4 regions of the Streptomyces sp. NPDC002643 genome follow, and region 1 is predicted to be linked to each of the others. Evidence: riboswitches for the same ligand, from Rfam matches in the RefSeq annotation. Region 1 holds a riboswitch; each other region holds the start of a gene.
What was found. Region 1 has a riboswitch for cyclic di-AMP ahead of ACWD4G_RS05875 (LysM peptidoglycan-binding domain-containing M23 family metallopeptidase). Riboswitches for the same ligand answer to the same signal wherever they lie in the genome.
Positions count from the first base shown of each region.

Region 2: linked by a shared signal. The riboswitch ahead of ACWD4G_RS08920 (transglycosylase family protein) and the one ahead of ACWD4G_RS05875 (LysM peptidoglycan-binding domain-containing M23 family metallopeptidase) in region 1 are both predicted to bind cyclic di-AMP.
Region 3: linked by a shared signal. The riboswitch ahead of ACWD4G_RS31565 (M23 family metallopeptidase) and the one ahead of ACWD4G_RS05875 (LysM peptidoglycan-binding domain-containing M23 family metallopeptidase) in region 1 are both predicted to bind cyclic di-AMP.
Region 4: linked by a shared signal. The riboswitch ahead of ACWD4G_RS22560 (transglycosylase SLT domain-containing protein) and the one ahead of ACWD4G_RS05875 (LysM peptidoglycan-binding domain-containing M23 family metallopeptidase) in region 1 are both predicted to bind cyclic di-AMP.

Region 1 is NZ_JBSFVY010000003.1:243,475-248,024, forward strand. Features, by position in the region: gene ACWD4G_RS05865 (tyrosine-protein phosphatase) at 1-2, opposite strand, end outside; gene ACWD4G_RS05870 (alpha-galactosidase) at 288-2,360, shown strand; cyclic di-AMP (ydaO/yuaA leader) riboswitch at 2,662-2,821, shown strand; gene ACWD4G_RS05875 (LysM peptidoglycan-binding domain-containing M23 family metallopeptidase) at 2,827-3,858, shown strand; gene ACWD4G_RS05880 (DUF6250 domain-containing protein) at 4,148-4,550, shown strand, end outside.
Region 2 is NZ_JBSFVY010000004.1:448,580-453,129, forward strand. Features, by position in the region: gene ACWD4G_RS08910 (cytochrome P450 family protein) at 1-936, shown strand, start outside; gene ACWD4G_RS08915 (LysM peptidoglycan-binding domain-containing protein) at 1,081-2,199, shown strand; cyclic di-AMP (ydaO/yuaA leader) riboswitch at 2,435-2,583, shown strand; gene ACWD4G_RS08920 (transglycosylase family protein) at 2,588-3,307, shown strand; gene eno (phosphopyruvate hydratase) at 3,767-4,550, shown strand, end outside.
Region 3 is NZ_JBSFVY010000024.1:126,029-130,578, forward strand. Features, by position in the region: gene ACWD4G_RS31555 (M16 family metallopeptidase) at 1-15, shown strand, start outside; gene ACWD4G_RS31560 (M16 family metallopeptidase) at 12-1,400, shown strand; cyclic di-AMP (ydaO/yuaA leader) riboswitch at 1,604-1,779, shown strand; gene ACWD4G_RS31565 (M23 family metallopeptidase) at 1,792-2,580, shown strand; gene ACWD4G_RS31570 (GntR family transcriptional regulator) at 2,822-3,526, shown strand; gene ACWD4G_RS31575 (HPr family phosphocarrier protein) at 3,721-4,002, opposite strand; gene ACWD4G_RS31580 (bifunctional acetate--CoA ligase family protein/GNAT family N-acetyltransferase) at 4,192-4,550, shown strand, end outside.
Region 4 is NZ_JBSFVY010000014.1:170,180-174,729, reverse strand. Features, by position in the region: gene ACWD4G_RS22570 (LolA family protein) at 1-311, opposite strand, end outside; gene ACWD4G_RS22565 (polyprenyl synthetase family protein) at 747-1,757, opposite strand; cyclic di-AMP (ydaO/yuaA leader) riboswitch at 2,408-2,584, shown strand; gene ACWD4G_RS22560 (transglycosylase SLT domain-containing protein) at 2,589-3,386, shown strand; gene ACWD4G_RS22555 (HAD family hydrolase) at 3,444-4,250, opposite strand; gene ACWD4G_RS22550 (NAD(P)-binding domain-containing protein) at 4,518-4,550, opposite strand, start outside.

The DNA of each region.
Region 1 (4,550 bases):
ACGGGGGCTCCTCCCATCCGGCCGTCGGCGCCGATCGTCGACGGGCGCGCACTCGGCGTCGAGGCATCGCGACATCGTGGGCGTACGACAGCGAGGCGCGCACTCGACGATACGACACGGGTGGCCGCGCCCATGAGTTGTCCACAGGCGGCGGGTGGGCCGTCCGTCCTCGCCGGCCAGCCTCGTCATGTGCCGGTCAGGAGTTGTCCACAGGCGGGCAGGGCGCCGCCCGCCACCTGCGATGATGTTGAAGCCCGATTGCACCTGTTCGAATCTGTGGGGACCTGATGTTGGAAATCGGCGCTGACGGCCGTACCTGGCTTCTTACGGGGCCGAGGAGCGGTTACGCCCTGCGGCTCACCGAGGCTGACGAGCTGCTGCATCTGCACTGGGGCCCGCGGATCGCCCTGGCCGACGCGGAGGAACTGGCCGCACGCCAGGAGCTGCCGTACTGGCCGTTCGAGGCCCCGGTCGACGGACACGAGGAGTACCCCGTCGAGGGCGGCCCCCGCTTCACCCGCCCGGCCCTGTCCGTGCGCACCGACGAGCGGCGCGGCACGGAGTGGACCTTCGAGACGTACGAGGCGGACGGTGACGAGCTGCGGCTGCGGTTCAGCGACGACGGCCTCCGGATCACGCTGCACTACCGGATGCGCGACGACGTTCTGGAGCGCTGGGTCACCTTCGTCAACGAGGGGCCGGACGCCGAGCTGCTGCGGGCCGACTCGGCGACCTGGACACTGCCGCCGCGCGAGGAGAACTGGCGGCTCTCCCAGCTGCACGGCCGCTGGGCGGCCGAGTCCCGGCTGGTGCGCGGTGAGCTGACCTACGGGGAGAAGGTCATCGGCAGTCGCCGAGGCCACACCGGGCATCAGCATCTGCCCTGGGTCGCCCTTGACATCGATGCCACCGAGGAGCGCGGCGAGGTCTACGGCTGCGCCCTGGGTTGGTCCGGGTCCTGGCGGATCGCCGTGGCCCAACTCCCGGACGCGCGCGTGCAGATCACCGGCGGCGCCGGGTACGACGACTCTGGTCTGCTGCGGCTGGCGACCGGCGAGACGTTCACGACGCCCGTCTTCGCCGGACTGTGGAGCGACGGCGGCCTCGGCGGGGCCAGCCGCGCCTGGCACGCGTACCAGCGGGCGTATGTCATCCCGGACACGGAGCGGGACCGGCCGGTGCTCTTCAACTCCTGGGAGGCCACCGAGTTCGACATCTCCGAGGAGCAGCAGGGGGCGCTCGCGCGGCGGGCGGCGGCCATGGGGGTCGAGCTGTTCGTGGTCGACGACGGCTGGTTCGGGACCCGGACCAGCGACCGTGCCGGGCTCGGGGACTGGGCGCCCAACCCGGACCGCTTCCCGAAGGGGCTGAAGCCGCTCGCCGACTATGTGCACGCCCTCGGGATGCAGTTCGGCATCTGGGTCGAGCCCGAGATGGTCAACCCGGACAGCGAGCTGTACCGGGCGCACCCCGACTGGGCGCAGTTCCAGCCGGGACGAAAGCGGACGGAACTACGCAATCAGCTCGTACTGAACCTCGCGCGCGAGGATGTCCAGGAGTACCTCTGGGAGCAGTTGAACGGGCTGCTCTCCAGCGCCCCCGTCGACTACGTCAAGTGGGACTTCAACCGCTGCTTCACCGACGCCGGCTGGCCGGGTGAGCCGTACCCGCAGAAGCTCTGGGTCGAGCACGTCCACGCCTTCTACGCCCTGCTGGACCGGCTGCGGGCCGCGCACCCGGGGGTCGCCTTCGAGTCCTGCTCGGGCGGCGGTGGCCGGATCGACCTCGGGGTGATGTCACGGACGGACCAGGTGTGGACCTCCGACAACACCGACCCCCTCGATCGGCTCGCCATCCAGCACGGGTTCAGTCAGATCCATCCGGCCCGGGTGATGGCGGCCTGGGTCACCGACAGCCCGAACAACCAGCTCAACGGCCGGGTCAGCTCGCTGCGGTTCCGCTTCGTCAGCGCCATGGCGGGCGTCCTCGGGGTGGGTGGAGACCTCACCGAGTGGAGCGAGGAGGAGCTGGCCGAGGCGCGGAGCTGGGTGGAGCTGTACAAGGAGATCCGGCCGGTCGTGCAGCGCGGTGACCTCTACCGGCTGAGGGCGCCCAGCGGTGGGCTGAGCGCCGTGCAGTACGTCCACGGTGACGAGGTCGTCGTTCTCGCCTGGCTTCAGGCGCAGCACTACGGCGAGCCGATCGCCCCGCTCCGGCTGCGCGGACTCGACCCGACAGAAACGTACGAGTGCCGTGAAACGGGCGAAACGTACCGGGGTGCCGTGCTGTTGCATCACGGGTTGCGGACCGGGCTGCGCGGTGACTTCGATGCGACGGTTATCCGGCTGCGTCGCAGTTGAGCGATCTGTCCGAAATGAAGCATTGATTCCAACAAGCCCTGGAATAAAACCTACTGGCTCGTAGGTGCGTGAGCAGCGTCATATTCGTGACCGTGCGTTGCCGTCATGTCCACGTAATTCGGGCGGTTTTCCAGGGCGGTTGGAAAACGATTAGGAGCGCTCTTTTACGGAGCGTGATGGTGAATTAGCGGAAGGATCAGGGAGGAAGACGCACAGCAAATCCCAATGGTTGTCTCCAACGCCGCAAGTCGCTTACGTTCGGGCTCAATCCGGACGGACGCCCAATCCTGCCGCCGACCGGAGCCGCGTACCGACCCGTCCATGGCAGGAGCGGGGGACCCACAGGTAGTACCGCCTGTTCCGGTCTCCGGAACAGGCTTGGGGTAAAGCCGTGCGCACGCACGGCCGGGCATCTCCAGTCCGCACCCGACAGCTCACCTCGCAGGCGCCGGAGAGGAATTCGCCCATGCCCGCAAAGGGTAAGCACCGCCGCCCGAAGACCCAGCGATTCACCCGCTCGATCGCTGCCGCCGGAACCGGCGGAGCCGCGCTCGCACTGCCCTTGATGGGTGCGGCCGGCGCTCACGCGGCGACCCCGGCCGCCGCCGTTTCCGGAGTTTCCGAGAAGGCGTCCGCCGCCGCCGACAAGGCCGTCGCCGAGCAGAGCGCGCGACTCGACCAGGCCGAGAAGGCCGCGCAGGCCGAGAAGACCGCCGCCAAGAAGGCGAAGCAGGCGGCGACCACGACCTACACGGTGAAGGTCGGCGACTACCTCTCAAGGATCGCGGACGAGCAGGACGTCGACGGGGGCTGGAAGCAGCTCTACGCAGACAACCGCTCCGTGATCGGCTCCGACCCGTCGCTCATCCACCCCGGTCTCAAGCTCACGATCGGGGGCAAGGCCGCGGCGAGCGAGACGGAGCAGTCGTCGACCAAGACGCAGTCCGCGCTCACCTCCGAGCCCGTCAAGTCCTCGGAGGAGGACACGTCCTCTTCGTCGTCCGAGGCCGCGACCTCGCAGTCCGCCGCGGACGAGGCCGAGGCGTCGGCCTCCACCGGTTCGGCCGATCAGTCCGCCGAGTCCAGCGGGTCCGGGTACACGCTGCCGATCCAGGGCGCGACCGTCGGCACCGCCTACAAGACCGCCGGAAGCATGTGGTCCAGCGGCTACCACACCGGTGTCGACTTCGTGGCCCCGACCGGTACCAGCCTCAAGGCCATCGGCGCGGGCACCGTCGTCTCGGCCGGGTGGGGCGGCGCGTACGGCAACCAGGTCGTCATCCAGCTCGCCGACGGCTACTACGCCCAGTACGCCCACCTCTCCTCGATCTCCGTCTCGGCCGGGCAGTCCGTGAGCTCCGGTCAGCAGATAGGTCTCTCCGGCGCGACCGGCAATGTCACCGGGCCGCATCTGCACTTCGAGATCCGTACGACCCCCAACTACGGCTCGGACATCGACCCGTTGGCGTATCTGCGGTCGAAGGGCGTCAGCGTCTGATCGCTCGCCCGTCATGTCCGACCCGTCACTGGGTCCGGGACGGCGGGCACCACTCCTGAAGGCCGGACCCTCGATCCCCGGGGTCCGGCCTTCGGCGTGTGAGGGGGGCGCGGTCGTGAGTGCCTTGTTGCGGTCGTGTGGCGTGGCCGGTCGCGGTATCGACAGGTGGGCGGCTGTGGGGCCAGAGTGACTGCCGAAGCGCGCTGCAACCGCTTTCTCGCTGCTCGGCTCCGCGCCTTCGGGACTCGGGTGCGGCACGTCGACATGTCGAGGATGGAGACAAGGCGTCATGGCTACTCGTAGGGCTTTCGGAGTTCTCGCCGCCGGTGCCGCCCTCGGTGCGCTGGGGCCGGGTGGGGTGGCGCATGCCGGTGAACGTGCGCGGCGGAAGGGGCGGTTGATCGCTGCGGACGGCTTTCGGTGCGGGCTCGGGCAGTGGGCCGTCGAACTCCAGGACGGCGGTACGGTCACCGCCGAGCGCGGCGTGCTGGAGATCGATGTGCCGGCCGGGGCGACCGTCTGGTTCAGGCGGAGACTCGAAGGGCCGTATGTGATCGAGTACACCGCCACTCCGGTCGCCGAGGGTGGCGTCAACGACCGGGTCTCGGATCTCAACAACTTCTGGAACGCCGTCGATGTGCGGTCACCCGACGACCTCTTCGCCACTCCGCGTGGGGGCGCGCTCGACGAGT
Region 2 (4,550 bases), on a different contig from region 1:
CCCAGGGTCCAGGAGTTGACCGACCACCTCATCGACCGGTTCGCGGCCAAGGGCGAGGCGGATCTCATCCATGAGTTCGCCTTCCCCCTCCCCATCTACGCGATCTGCGACCTGCTCGGCGTCCCCCGCGAGGACCAGGACGACTTCCGGGACTGGGCGGGCATGATGATCCGGCACGGCGGGGGCCCGCGCGGCGGGGTCGCCCGGTCGGTCAAGAAGATGCGCGGCTACCTCGCCGACCTCATCCACCGCAAACGCGAGGCCCTCCCCACCGACCCCACCCCCGGCGAAGACCTCATCTCCGGCCTCATCCGGGCCTCCGACCACGGCGAGCACCTCACCGAGAACGAGGCCGCCGCCATGGCCTTCATCCTCCTCTTCGCCGGCTTCGAGACGACCGTCAACCTCATCGGCAACGGCACCTACGCCCTCCTCACCCACCCCGACCAGCGCGCCCGCCTCCAGAACTCCCTCTCAGCGGGCGAGACCGGCCTCCTCGAAACCGGTGTCGAGGAACTCCTCCGCTACGACGGCCCCGTCGAACTCGCCACCTGGCGCTTCGCGACCGAGCCCCTCACCATCGGCGGCCAGGACATCGCCCCCGGCGACCCCGTCCTCGTCGTCCTCGCCGCAGCCGACCGCGACCCGGCCCGGTTCACCCACCCCGACACCCTCGACCTCTCCCGCCGTGACAACCAGCACCTCGGTTACGGCCACGGCATTCACTACTGCCTCGGCGCCCCCCTCGCCCGTCTCGAAGGCCAGACCGCGCTCGCGACCCTGCTCACCCGTCTCCCGGATCTCCGACTCGCGGTGGATTCAGCCGATTTGAGATGGCGCGGGGGGCTCATCATGCGAGGCTTGCGCACACTTCCCGTGGAGTTCACGCCGGTTCGGGCGGCCGATAGCAGTACCCCGCACGGCACCGAAACATGACACACCCTCAAGTCTGTGATCTTCACGTGATCTGTACTGCATTGACTTGTGACAAGTGATCGACTGCCGATACGTTCACGCATCAGTGCGAAGGCCCACCACATCCCTCGCACGGGCCACCGCTGTCGCGTGAAAGGCAACCGCATGCTCTCCGGGAACGGTCGTCACCGTCGCCCCCGTCAGGCCCCTGCTCTTCTCGTCGCGGCCGGAGTGACCGGCTCCGCCATCGCCATCCCGCTCCTCGGCGCCACCGGCGCGAGCGCGGCCAGCGGAACCACCTGGGACCAGGTCGCGGAGTGCGAGAGCGGCGGCGCCTGGAGCGCGGACACCGGCAACGGACGCTACGGCGGTCTTCAGATCTCCCAGGCGAACTGGGAGAGCTACGGCGGCCTCGACTACGCCACCAGCCCCGACCAGGCGAGCCGTTCGCAGCAAATCGCAGTCGCCGAGAAAATCCTCGCTGACCAGGGCGTCGGTGTCTGGTCCACCTGCGGTCTGCTCCACAACCTCGATGGCGACGACGGTTCCGCCGACGTCGACACCGGCGTCGCGGATGACGGCTTGTCGAACTCGGATGATTTCTCCGGTTCCTCCGGTTCGACTGATTCCACCGGTTCGTCCAGCTCATCTGGTTCATCCGGTTCATCTGATTCGAGCGAGTCTCCGAAGTCGGCCGAATCGCCTGAGTCATCCGAGTCGTCCGAGTCGTCCGAGTCATCCGGAGTATCCGATTCGCCGAAGAAGGCCGACGAGGACTCCGTCAAGGGTGACACCGGCTCGAATGACTCCGATGGTTCCGACGGCTCCGCCGGCGACGATTCACGGGGGTCCGACAGCTCATCCACAGGAGGCGCAACGGGTGACGAGTCGGGCAACTCGAGGCAGAACGACAGCGCTTCGTCCGGTGAGGGCGGTGACGCCGGTGCCGGTCGCCATCGGGGCGCGAGCGCCGACGAGGGCGCGGCCGGTGACTCCGGTGCCGATTCCTCCGTCGACTCCTCGTCCTCCGGCCGTCACGCCGCCCGTGCCGCCGACGCGGCCCGGGGCGCCGCGCGTGATGTCGCCCGCGATGCCGTCGACGCCGCCTTCGCCTCGTACACCGTCCGCGCCGGGGACACTTTGACGTCGATCGCCGACTCCCTTGACCTCCCTGGCGGGTGGCGTGAGCTGTACTCCGAGAACGAGGGCACGGTTGGAACCGACCCGGACCACATCGTTCCCGGTCAGACCCTTGAAGTCGCTGTCGAAACGGGCGAAAGGTAGCGGCAGTTCGGGTCATGGTTCGCCCCTGAATGCCCGTTTTGATCTCGGTGGGAGATGAATCACAGATCCCCCATTCCGCTTTGGGATTCGCCGATTCACGTGTTTACGGTCGTGACTGCTCGCCCACAGCGGGCCCTTGCGGTCGTCACGCCGAATCCTGCCGACGGCCGCGTGGAACAGTCGTCGCGTCAAGCGCCGTTGGCAGGAGCGGGGGACCCAAGGTAAGTGCCGGGTCCGGCGGTTGAGGCCCTTCGGGGTCTCGGTCGCGGGAACCGGCTCGGGGTGAAGCCGTGCGATGTGAGCCGAAAGGCGAGCATGCGCGGCCGGGCAACTCAACCGGCCCGAACCCGACAGCTCACCTCGCAGGCGTCGGTGAGGGGATCACTCCATGCTGTTTTCCAGCAAGGGCAAGCACCGCCGCCCGAGCAAGGCCGCCCGCGCCATCGCCGTCGTCGGCGTCACCGGTGCCGCCGCCGTCGCCGCCCCGCTGATCGCGGCCGGCAGCGCCTCCGCCGCCACCGCCTCCGAGTGGGACGCCGTCGCCCAGTGCGAGTCCGGCGGCAACTGGTCCATCAACACCGGCAACGGCTACTACGGCGGTCTGCAGTTCTCCGCCTCCACCTGGGCCGCGTACGGCGGTACGCAGTACGCCTCCACCGCCGACCAGGCCACCAAGGCCCAGCAGATCGAGATAGCCGAGAAGGTCCTCGCAGGCCAGGGCAAGGGCGCCTGGCCGGTCTGCGGCACGGGCCTGTCCAGCGCCGCGTACGACGGCGGCTCGGCCTCCTCCGACAGCGGTTCCTCGAACACGGACTCCGGTTCGAGCAGCTCGTCCTCGAACAGCGGCTCGACCTCCGGCTCCACCTCGGAGAGCGCCCAGGAGACCCGCGCCTCCCGCTCCTCCGAGCGCGCCACCGTCGAGACCCCGACCGGCAAGAAGGTCAAGAAGGGCGACGGCGAGTACAAGGTCGTCAAGGGTGACACCCTCAGCGGCATCGCCGAGAAGAAGAACGTCGAGGGCGGCTGGGAGAAGCTCTTCGAGCTGAACAAGGACATCATCGACGACGCCGACTTCATCTACCCCGGCCAGCAGCTCCACCTGAGCTGACGACGGCCCGGCGCGAGCCGGTGCCCCGCCGGTCCGGCCCAGGCCGGGCCGGTGGCCGGACGGTTCGGCTGAGTCCAGAAAAATTGGCCGCTCCTCAGCTGAACCACAGCCCGCGCACATCCGTGTCCTCCATAGTGAAGACCTCGTGCGGGCCACCCCCGTCCCCCACGGGCTCCCCGCCTCGGTGCGCATTCCCCCGTACGCACCGGGGCGGGGCTTTTTTCTTCCCCCGCCCCTCTCCACCCCTCTTCCGCTCTCCACCCCTGCGCCGCTCCTCCTTCTCTTCATCTGCCGGCCCACTCCCGTACACCCCCCTTTGTTCCGCTCTGGAACAATGGGACCCGTCTCTCTGTCCACGAGACGGTCGGTCGGCTGCCGACGGCCCCGGGGCGGTTAGGCTCTAGTCGCATGGCCCACGCGGCCTCGCACCAACGCGTCACATCCAAGAAGGAGATGCTCGTGCCGTCCATCGACGTCGTCGTAGCCCGGGAAATCCTGGACTCCCGAGGCAACCCCACGGTCGAGGTCGAGGTCGGCCTCGACGACGGCAGCACGGGTCGTGCCGCCGTTCCGTCCGGCGCCTCCACCGGTGCCTTCGAGGCCATCGAGCTGCGTGACGGCGACCCGGGCCGCTACCTCGGCAAGGGTGTCGAGAAGGCCGTCCTCGCGGTCATCGAGCAGATCGGCCCGGAGCTCGTCGGCTACGACGCCACCGAGCAGCGCCTGATCGACCAGGCGATGTTCGACCTGGACGCCACCGACAACAAGGGCTCCCTCGGCGCCAACGCCATCCTCGGCGTCTCCCTCGCCGTCGCCCACGCCGCCTCCGAGGCCAGCGACCTCCCGCTCTTCCGCTACCTGGGCGGCCCCAACGCGCACCTGCTCCCGGTGCCGATGATGAACATCCTGAACGGCGGCTCGCACGCCGACACCAACGTGGACATCCAGGAGTTCATGATCGCCCCGATCGGCGCGGAGTCCTTCTCCGAGGCCCTGCGCTGGGGCGCCGAGGTCTACCACACCCTCAAGAAGGTCCTGAAGCGCAAGGGCCTCAACACCGGTCTCGGCGACGAGGGCGGCTTCGCCCCGAACCTCGACTCCAACCGCGCCGCCCTCGACCTCATCCTTGAGGCCGTCAACGAGGCCGGCTACACCCCCGGCGAGCAGATCGCCCTGGCACTCGACGTCGCCGCCTCCGAGTTCTACAAGGACGGCGTCTACGTCTTCGAGGGCAAGGAGCGCA
Region 3 (4,550 bases), on a different contig from region 1:
GAGTCGGCGAAGTGACCGAGCTCGCGACCATGGACTTCCACCCCCAGCCCCGCGCGGGCGAGGCCAAGCCCTGGGCGTTCCCGGCGCCCGAGCGCGGCACCCTGGACAACGGCCTGACCGTTCTGCGCTGCCACCGCCCCGGCCAGCAGGTCGTCGCCGTCGAGGTCCTCCTCGACGCCCCCCTGGCCGCCGAGCCGGCCGGTCTCGACGGCGTCGCCACCATCATGACCAGGGCCTTCTCCGAGGGCACCGACAAGCACTCCGCCGAGGAGTTCGCCGCCGAGCTGGAGCGCTGCGGCGCCACCCTCGACTCGCACGCCGACCACCCCGGTGTCCGTCTCTCCCTCGAAGTGCCCGTCTCGCGGCTGGGGAAGGCCCTGGGACTGCTCGCCGACGCCCTCAGGGCCCCCGCCTTCGCGGACAGCGAGATCGAACGCCTGGTGGCCAACCGGCTCGACGAGATCCCGCACGAGACCGCCAACCCGGGCCGCCGCGCCGCGAAGGAGCTGTCCAAGCAGCTGTTCCCGGCCGACTCCCGTATGTCGCGTCCCCGCCAGGGCACCGAGGAGACCGTCACCGGCATCGACTCCGCGGCCGTACGCGCCTTCTACGAGCGGCACGTACGCCCCGCCACGTCGACCGCCGTGGTCGTCGGCGACCTCGCCGAGGTCGACCTCGACGCACTGCTCGGCGACACCCTGGGCGCCTGGACCGGCTCCGCGGGCAAGCCCAGCGCCGTACCGATGGTGAGCGCCGACGACACCGGTCGGGTCGTCATCGTGGACCGCCCCGGCTCGGTCCAGACGCAGCTGCTCATCGGCCGCGTCGGTGCCGACCGCCACGCGCGCGTGTGGCCCGCCCAGGTGCTCGGCACCTACTGCCTCGGCGGCACCCTCACCTCCCGTCTGGACCGTGTCCTGCGCGAGGAGAAGGGCTACACCTACGGTGTGCGCGCGTTCGGCCAGGTGCTGCGCTCCGCGCCCGACGGGTCCGGTGTCACGATGCTCGCCATCAGCGGCTCCGTCGACACGCCCAACACCGGCCCGGCACTGGACGACCTGTGGACGGTGCTGCGCACCCTCGCCGCCGAGGGGCTGACCGACGCCGAGCGCGATGTCGCCGTGCAGAACCTCGTCGGGGTGGCCCCCCTCAAGTTCGAGACGGCCGCCGCCGTGGCGAGCACACTGGCCGACCAGGTCGAGCAGTTCCTGCCGGACGACTACCAGGCCACGCTATACCAGCAGTTGGCCGCCACGGGCACGGTGGAGGCCACCGCGGCCGTCGTGAACGCCTTCCCGGGCGACCGTCTGGTGACCGTGCTCGTCGGTGACGCGGCCGAGATCGAGGAGCCGGTCCGGGCCCTCGGCATCGGCGAAGTCACCGTCGTGCCCGCCGAGTAGAAGTCGGACAGAAGTACGCATACTCCTGGGGCCCTGGTGACGGAAGAGTCACCAGGGCCCGCGTTTGTCCCTATTGATGGCGGAGGTTGCGGGTCTGACCTGTGGCGTACGCAACAAATCCTGTGATCCGTTTGTTATTTCGAAGACGGCCCACTTAGCGTCGGTCCGGCTGTTCGTCAGCAGTACGTCGCATCCGCGGCACCGGGCAGTCATCGCCGAGTCCCCGTACGGCGCGAGCCAGGGGAGCCGGGGACCCAACCGTCCCTGGGGTGAATCGGTGGCCCTTCGCACCGCTGAACGAGGTGGTGAGGGGTCCCCGTAGGAGACCTTCCTGCTCCGAACCCGTCAGCTAACCCGGTAGGCGAGAGGGAAGGAAAGGACCAGCCACTCCATGGCGTTCACCCGCCCCCCGGGAAAACACCGCCGACAGCGCGGTGCGCAGCGCACGACCACGAGGACCGTGGGCGTGGCCGCTCTCACCACCACCGGTGTCATCGGCACCGTGGCCTCCGTCCCGGCGTTCGCCGCGGAGCCCGCCCCCGAGCAGACGGGGCTCAACAAGGTCATCGAGCTCGGTGACACGGTCGCCGACCAGGTCGACGCGCAGGCCGCCGCCCAGCAGCAGGCCGCCGAGGTGGCCGCCGCCAAGAAGAAGGCGCAGGAGGAGGCCCGCAAGGCCGCCGCCGAGAAGGCCGAGCAGGAACGTGCCGCCGCCAAGGAGCGCGAGGAGATCAAGGCGCGCGCCGCCCGCGCCGCCGAGCGTGAGCGCCTCAACGCCTTCGTCGCCCCCATCAGCGGCTCCTACATCTCCACCGGCTACAAGGCCGGCGGCGCCGTCTGGTCCTCCGGCAGCCACACCGGCGTCGACTTCCACGCCTCCTCCGGCACGGTCGTCCAGGCGGTCGGCTCCGGCACCGTCGTCGAGGCCGGCTGGGGCGGCGCCTACGGCAACAACATCGTGATCAAGATGAACGACGGCACGTACACCCAGTACGGCCATCTGTCGTCCATCGCGGTCTCCGTCGGCCAGACCGTCACCCCCGGCCAGCAGATCGGCCTCTCCGGCGCGACCGGCAACGTCACCGGCGCGCATCTGCACTTCGAGGCCCGCATGACGGCCGAGTACGGCTCGGACATCGACCCCGTCGCCTACCTGCGCTCGCACGGCGTGAACGTCTGACGCGCACGCTCCTGAGTGCCACGGCCGCCCGCCCGGCCGTCCCCGGACATCGCGAAGCCCCGGCTCACCCGAGCCGGGGCTTTCCGCGTCGTGACGCAGCCCGTCCGTTGTGATGAACGTCCTGTCCAAAAAATATCCATGGATTCCGGTCCGCCATCGGAAATTCCGTCCCGCTGCAATAGAGTCGCCTGAACACACGTCATTCAACGACGTTTCACGGGGATTAAGGCGGAGGTCGGTCATGCGTATTCCGGCGCACTCGGTATGCACGGCGATCCGTGATGACATCGTCGCGGGTGTCTACGAGCGCGGAAGCCGGCTCACCGAGGAACTGCTCGCGCGCCGTTACGGCGTCAGCCGCGTCCCCGTGCGCGAGGCGCTGCGCACGCTGGAGGCCGAGGGCTTCGTCGTCACCCGCAGACACGCGGGCGCGTGCGTCGCCGAGCCGACCGAGCAGGAGGCCGCCGACCTGCTGGAGATGCGCATGCTGCTGGAGCCGCTGGGCGCCGCCCGCGCCGCCCAGCGCCGCACGGAGGCCCACCTCAAGGTCCTGCGCGGTCTGGTCAGACTGGGCCAGGAGCGCGCCAGGCGGGGCAACAGCGAGGATCTGCGCTCCCTGGGCGGCTGGTTCCACGAGACGCTCGCCCAGGCATCCGGAAGCCCCGCCCTGACCTCGACACTCGCCCAGCTGCGCCACAAGATCGCCTGGATGTACGCGGTCGAGGCGCCCGCCGACCCCGTGGAGTCCTGGGGGGAGCACGGCGGCATCGTGGACGCCGTGGCGCGCGGCGACAGCGACCGCGCGCGGGCGATCACCGCCGCGCACACCGAGCGCGCGACCGCCGCGCACCGGCTCCGTTTTCCCGGCGGGGCGTCGGGCCCGGAACGCCCCGACCGTGTGAGGACTTCGCAACACCCCGTAAACATGCAGAGCCTGCGTCATTAACACGGGGGCCGTATACAAAGAGGGTCGGAATTCGAGCGGCATTATTTCTGCTGCCCGCGCACCGAATTCCTGCCTGCCGTGAAGTCGTTATGGCGCAGAAATCCTCCGCTTGTCACGCCGCTTGTCGCGCGGAAATGCGAAGGGCTCGCCCGATGAATCGGACGAGCCCTTCCGGTGTTCTGCGGGTGCGATGCTCAGACGGTCTCGGGAAGCTCTTCGAGCCCCTCGGCGACGAGCTTCGCCAGACGGTCCAGCGCGACGTCCGCGCCCTCGGCGTCGGAGGCGAGGACGATCTCCTCGCCACCCTGGGCGCCGAGGCCCAGGACCGCCAGCATGGAGGCCGCGTTGACGGGGTTGCCGTCGGCCTTGGCGATCGTCACGGGGATACCGGCGGCCGTGGTGGCCCGGACGAAGATGGAAGCGGGTCGGGCGTGGAGGCCCTCGGCCCAGCCGACGTTGACGCGGCGCTCAGCCATGTGATGCTGCCCTTCAGGTGTATCGGGTACCTCGAAGAGGTCTAGACCGGGTTGTCTAGACCAGTTTCCCATATCGTGAAGCGTGCCGGAACGGGCCCACGGCCTGACCTCGAACCGGCTTGTGCCTCTGTGTTGTTTCCCCGGACCGCCCCAGCGCCGTTGTCCGACGCGAGCCGTAGTCTGGGGCCCATGCAGACCTCGTCGGACCGGCACGAGTACCCCGCCCACTGGGAGGCCGACGTGGTGCTGCGCGACGGTGGCACCGCACGCATCCGGCCCATCACCGTTGATGACGCCGAGCGCCTCGTCAGCTTCTACGAGCAGGTCTCGGACGAGTCGAAGTACTACCGCTTCTTCGCGCCGTACCCTCGCCTGTCCGCCAAGGACGTCCACCGCTTCACGCACCACGACTTCGTGGATCGGGTGGGGCTCGCCGCCACCGTCGGCGGCGAGTTCATCGCCACCGTACGCTACGACCGGATCGGCGCCGACGGAATGGCCGCGTCCGCACCCGCCGACGAAGCAGAGGTCGCCTTCCTCGTCCAGGA
Region 4 (4,550 bases), on a different contig from region 1:
AGGCTGTCCGCGAGTCCGCCCAGGTCGGGCAGGCCCAGATCGGTGGTGATCTTCACCGTGCCGGACACCTGCTGGACGTCCGACGCGGCGATCTTCTCGATGAGTTCCTGTGCGCTGATCTTCGGCAGATCCGGGTCGCCGGAGCCGGCGAAGGCCGGGACCAGCCCGATGGTCGCCGCCGCCAGGCCCACCACGGTGACCGGGACGACGTACCGCGCCGCCTTGCGCCGCCGCGCCGAACGCGCCTCCTCGGCCTCGGCCGCGAGCACAGCCGCGTCGCGGGCGCTGTCGTCGGTTTCGTACGGTGCCATGTGTGCCTTACCTCCGTCGTCGGCGGCGGCCTCCCCTTGAGCCGCCATTCTCACCCGAATCGGTGAGGAGTGGTGATACCCATCTGACCAAATCGGCCCGTGAGAGTCGTCAGACTCGGGAGCCAACTCGGCGTACTGCTACGGGATGACATGACGGGGCGACACCTCCACCCGACCCGTAGGGGTTCGGGGGGCGACCAGAGGGGTCCCGGAGGGCACTTGGACGAACGGCGCGGCCCATCGACAAGACGAGACGAGACGCGGCGCGGCGCACCGACAAGACTCACCGACAAGACGCACCAACGAGGCGCACCGGCAAGACGGGCGCGGCCATTGATAAATCGAGCCCGTCCGGCGATTGAGGACGAGCCCGAAGGGCGATGCCGGGGGCCCTGGGGGCGCAGCCCCCGGTTGGGTCATGGCACCCCCGGGTGCCTAACCAGCCCGGTGCACCACCGCGTCGCACAGCTCGACCAGCGCCGCCTTCGCCCCGCACTCCGGCAGCGGCGTCAGTACGGCCCGTGCCTCCTCGGCGTACCGGACGGTGTCCCGGCGGGCCTGCTCCAGGGCGGGGTGCTCGCGCAGCCGGGCCAGGGCCTCGGCGTGCCGCGCGTCGTCGGTCAGGTCGGAGGCGAGCAGCTCGCACAGCTCGATGTCCTCCGGCAGCCCCGTCCGCCCCGCCTGCTCCCGCAGCCGCAGCACCGGCATGGTCGGCACCCCCTCGCGGAGATCCGTACCCGGCGTCTTGCCGGACTCGTGGGAGTCGGAGGCGATGTCGAGGACGTCGTCGGCGAGCTGGAAGGCGACGCCGAGCCGCTCCCCGTACTGGGTGAGGATGTCGACGACGGTCTCGTCGGCGCCGGACATCATCGCGCCGAAGCGCCCGGCGACCGCGACCAGCGAGCCGGTCTTGCCGCCGAGGACGTCGAGGTAGTGCTCGATCGGATCGCGTCCGTCACGCGGCCCGGCGGTCTCCAGGATCTGCCCGGTGACCAGCCGCTCGAAGGCCTCGGCCTGGACGCGTACGGCCTCGGGGCCGAGGTCGGCGAGGACGTGGGAGGCGCGGGCGAACAGGAAGTCACCGGTGAGGACGGCGAGGGAGTTGTCCCAGCGGGCGTTGGCGCTGGGCACCCCGCGCCGTACCTCGGCCTCGTCCATCACGTCGTCGTGGTACAGCGTGGCCAGATGCGTCAGCTCGACCACCACGGCCGAGGGCACGACCCCCGGCGCGTACGGGTCACCGAACTGTGCGGCGAGCATCACCAGCAGCGGCCGGAACCGCTTCCCGCCGGCCCGCAGCAGATGCTGGGCGGCCTCCTGGATGAAGGGAACCTCGCTCTTGGTGGCCTCAAGGAGACCCTCTTCGACGGCCACCAGCCCGGCCTGGACATCGGCTTCGAGAGCCTGGTCCCGCGCGCTCAGCCCAAACGGCTCGACGACGGTCACGAGGGTTCTCCTGTCTGCTGACGTCTACTGACGGTCACACGGTCGGTCTGGTTCTCACGGTCGATGACACAGTTTGTCGATCTGTCGCTGCCATCACCCGAGTCAGCGTATCCGGTCACCTTTCGATCACCACCGAGGGCCTACGGCGTTCGGCCGCGCGATGTAGTGCGGGCCCGCTCATCAGGCACCCGGCGGCCGGGGCCCCGCCTCGGCCGGGGTTCCGCTCACCCGCGCGGACCGGGTGCCGCCCGGCCCTCAAGGGGCGCGGGGCCGTATCGATATGCGGCCACCGCCGCGTGGGCGCGAGCGACCACGACGGACCCGCGGTCGCGCACCCACTCGCACCCCACCCCGTCGCGCATCGCCCTACCCGAGTTGACCGATTTGCCGCATACCAGCGATTCACCCCACTCCTCCCGTGAGTTGAGTCACCCACCCCGGAACCCCCGCCCCACTCCTCATCCCTCGACTCCCCATTTGCAAAAGGCAAGTTGAACTCCACATTCCACCCATCATCACCCCCCATACCCACCGAACTCAAGGTCAACTACGCCAACCCGACAAGCCGGGGCTTGTTCACAAGATGTGCTGTCGCATACGTTCACACCCCGTCCGGACGGACCGCCGAATCCTGCCGCCGACCGGACTCCCCACCACGACCACTCATCCACGCGCGGCAGGAGCGGGGGACCCAGGTAAGCCGCCGGTCCGTTCTTCCCCCAACGGACCGGCTAGGGGTGAAGCCACGCACGTCACACACGACGCGCGCGGCCGGGCATCTCCCGCCCGAACCCGACAGCTCACCTCGCAGGCGCCGGAGAGGAATCCGCCATGCCCGGACGAGGCAAACACCGTCGCGCCAGAACCAACCCGCTCACCCGTGGCGTCATTGCCGCCGGCACCGGCGGGGTCGCGCTCGCCCTGCCGCTCACGGCCGCCACCACCGCCCACGCCGCCCCGCCGCCCCAGGCCGCGGTGACCTCCGTACAGGCCGCCCCGAAGTCGGCGGCGCCGACCGTCGCCCAGCCCAAGTCCCTGACGTACAAGGTCGTCTCGGGCGACACGCTCTCCTCGATCGCGCGCAAGCACGGGGTCAGCGGCGGCTGGCAGCGGATCTACCAGGACAACCGCAAGACCATCGGCGGCGACCCGCGTCTGATCCACCCGGGCCTGAAGCTGAAGCTGAACGCCACGAAGAAGCCGAAGAAGTCGGCGGCGTCGACCGCGTCCACGGCCTCGGCGAGCAACGGCTCCGGTTCCGGTTCCGGCTCCACGGCCGAGGCCACCCAGGCGTCCGTGAAGACCTACACCAACGACCTCGACGGCTGGATTCGCGAGGCGCTGGACATCATGGCGCAAAACGGAATTCCAGGAACATACGACGGCATTTACCGCAACATCATGCGGGAGTCGTCCGGCAACCCGCAGGCCATCAACAACTGGGACTCCAACGCCGCCGCGGGAACGCCCTCGAAGGGCCTGCTCCAGGTGATCGACCCGACGTTCGCCGCCTACCACGTGCCGGGCACGGCGTACGACCCCTTCGACCCGGTCGCGAACATCACGGCGGCGTGCAACTACGCCGCCGCGAGGTACGGCTCGATCGACAACGTGTTCGGCGCCTACTAGGCCTCCGGCCTCCTGTACCTCCGTTCCCTTGTGCCCCCGTTCCCCTGAGCCCGGCGCTCAGGGGAACAGCCGCTCCAGGACCACCGCGATGCCGTCGTCCTCGTTGGAGAGGGTCACCTCGTCGGCGACGGCCTTGAGTTCGGGGTGGGCGTTGGCCATGGCGACCCCGTGGGCGGCCCAGTCGAACATGGGGATGTCGTTGGGCATGTCACCGAAGGCGATGGTCTGGTCCGGCGTCAGTCCGAGATGGTCGGCGGCGAGGGCCAGGCCAGTCGCCTTGGTGATGCCGCAGGGCTGGAGCTCCACGGTGCCGGGCCCCGACATCGTGACCGTCGCCAGCGAACCGACCGCCATACGCGCCGCCGACGCCAACTCGTCGTCGGACAGATAAGGATGGCGCAGAAGCACCTTGCTGATGGGCTCGCACCACAGGTCGTCCCGGCGCGGTACGCGTACGGCGGGGAGCGTGGGGTGCGGCATGAGATAGCCGGGCTCGATGAGGGTGAGGCCATCGACCCCGTCCTGATCGACGGCCGCGTACACCTGTCCGACCTCGGCCTCGATCTTGCCGAGCGCGGTCTCGGCGAGTTCACGGTCGAGGGTGACGGACCAGAGCAGCCGGTCCGCGCCGGTGTCGTACAACTGCGCGCCCTGTCCGCACACCGCGAGCCCCCTGTTGCCGAGGTCGTCGAGGAGCGGTCGGACTCTCGGTGCGGGCCGTCCCGTCACCACGAGGTGCTGAGCACCGGCCCCCGTGGCCCGCGCCAGCGCGGCGAGGGACCGGTCGGAGAGCGTGTCGTCACTGCGCAGGAGCGTTCCGTCCAGGTCAGTGGCGATGAGTGAATATGCGGTGGGAGCGGCCATGATCAGAGAATACGGATGCCGGACCCCATCGGTTCGACCCGAACCGGCCGAGGTCCGGCATCCCAACGGCACTTGGGGCCCGCCCCGTCAACTCCCGATTGCCGAACGGAAGTTCAGGGGGAGCCTTTGGCAACTGAGGCCCACACCAGAAGGGGCGCGGGGCTCTGCTTACTTGCGGCTCCGCCGCGTGGGCGCGATCAGCCACGACGCTCCCGCATCCGCCGAATCACAACTCCTCCCGAGCTATTAGGCCCCCCCAACCCCCACTCACCCATGGGCCGCAGCCAAATGCCTCCCCAA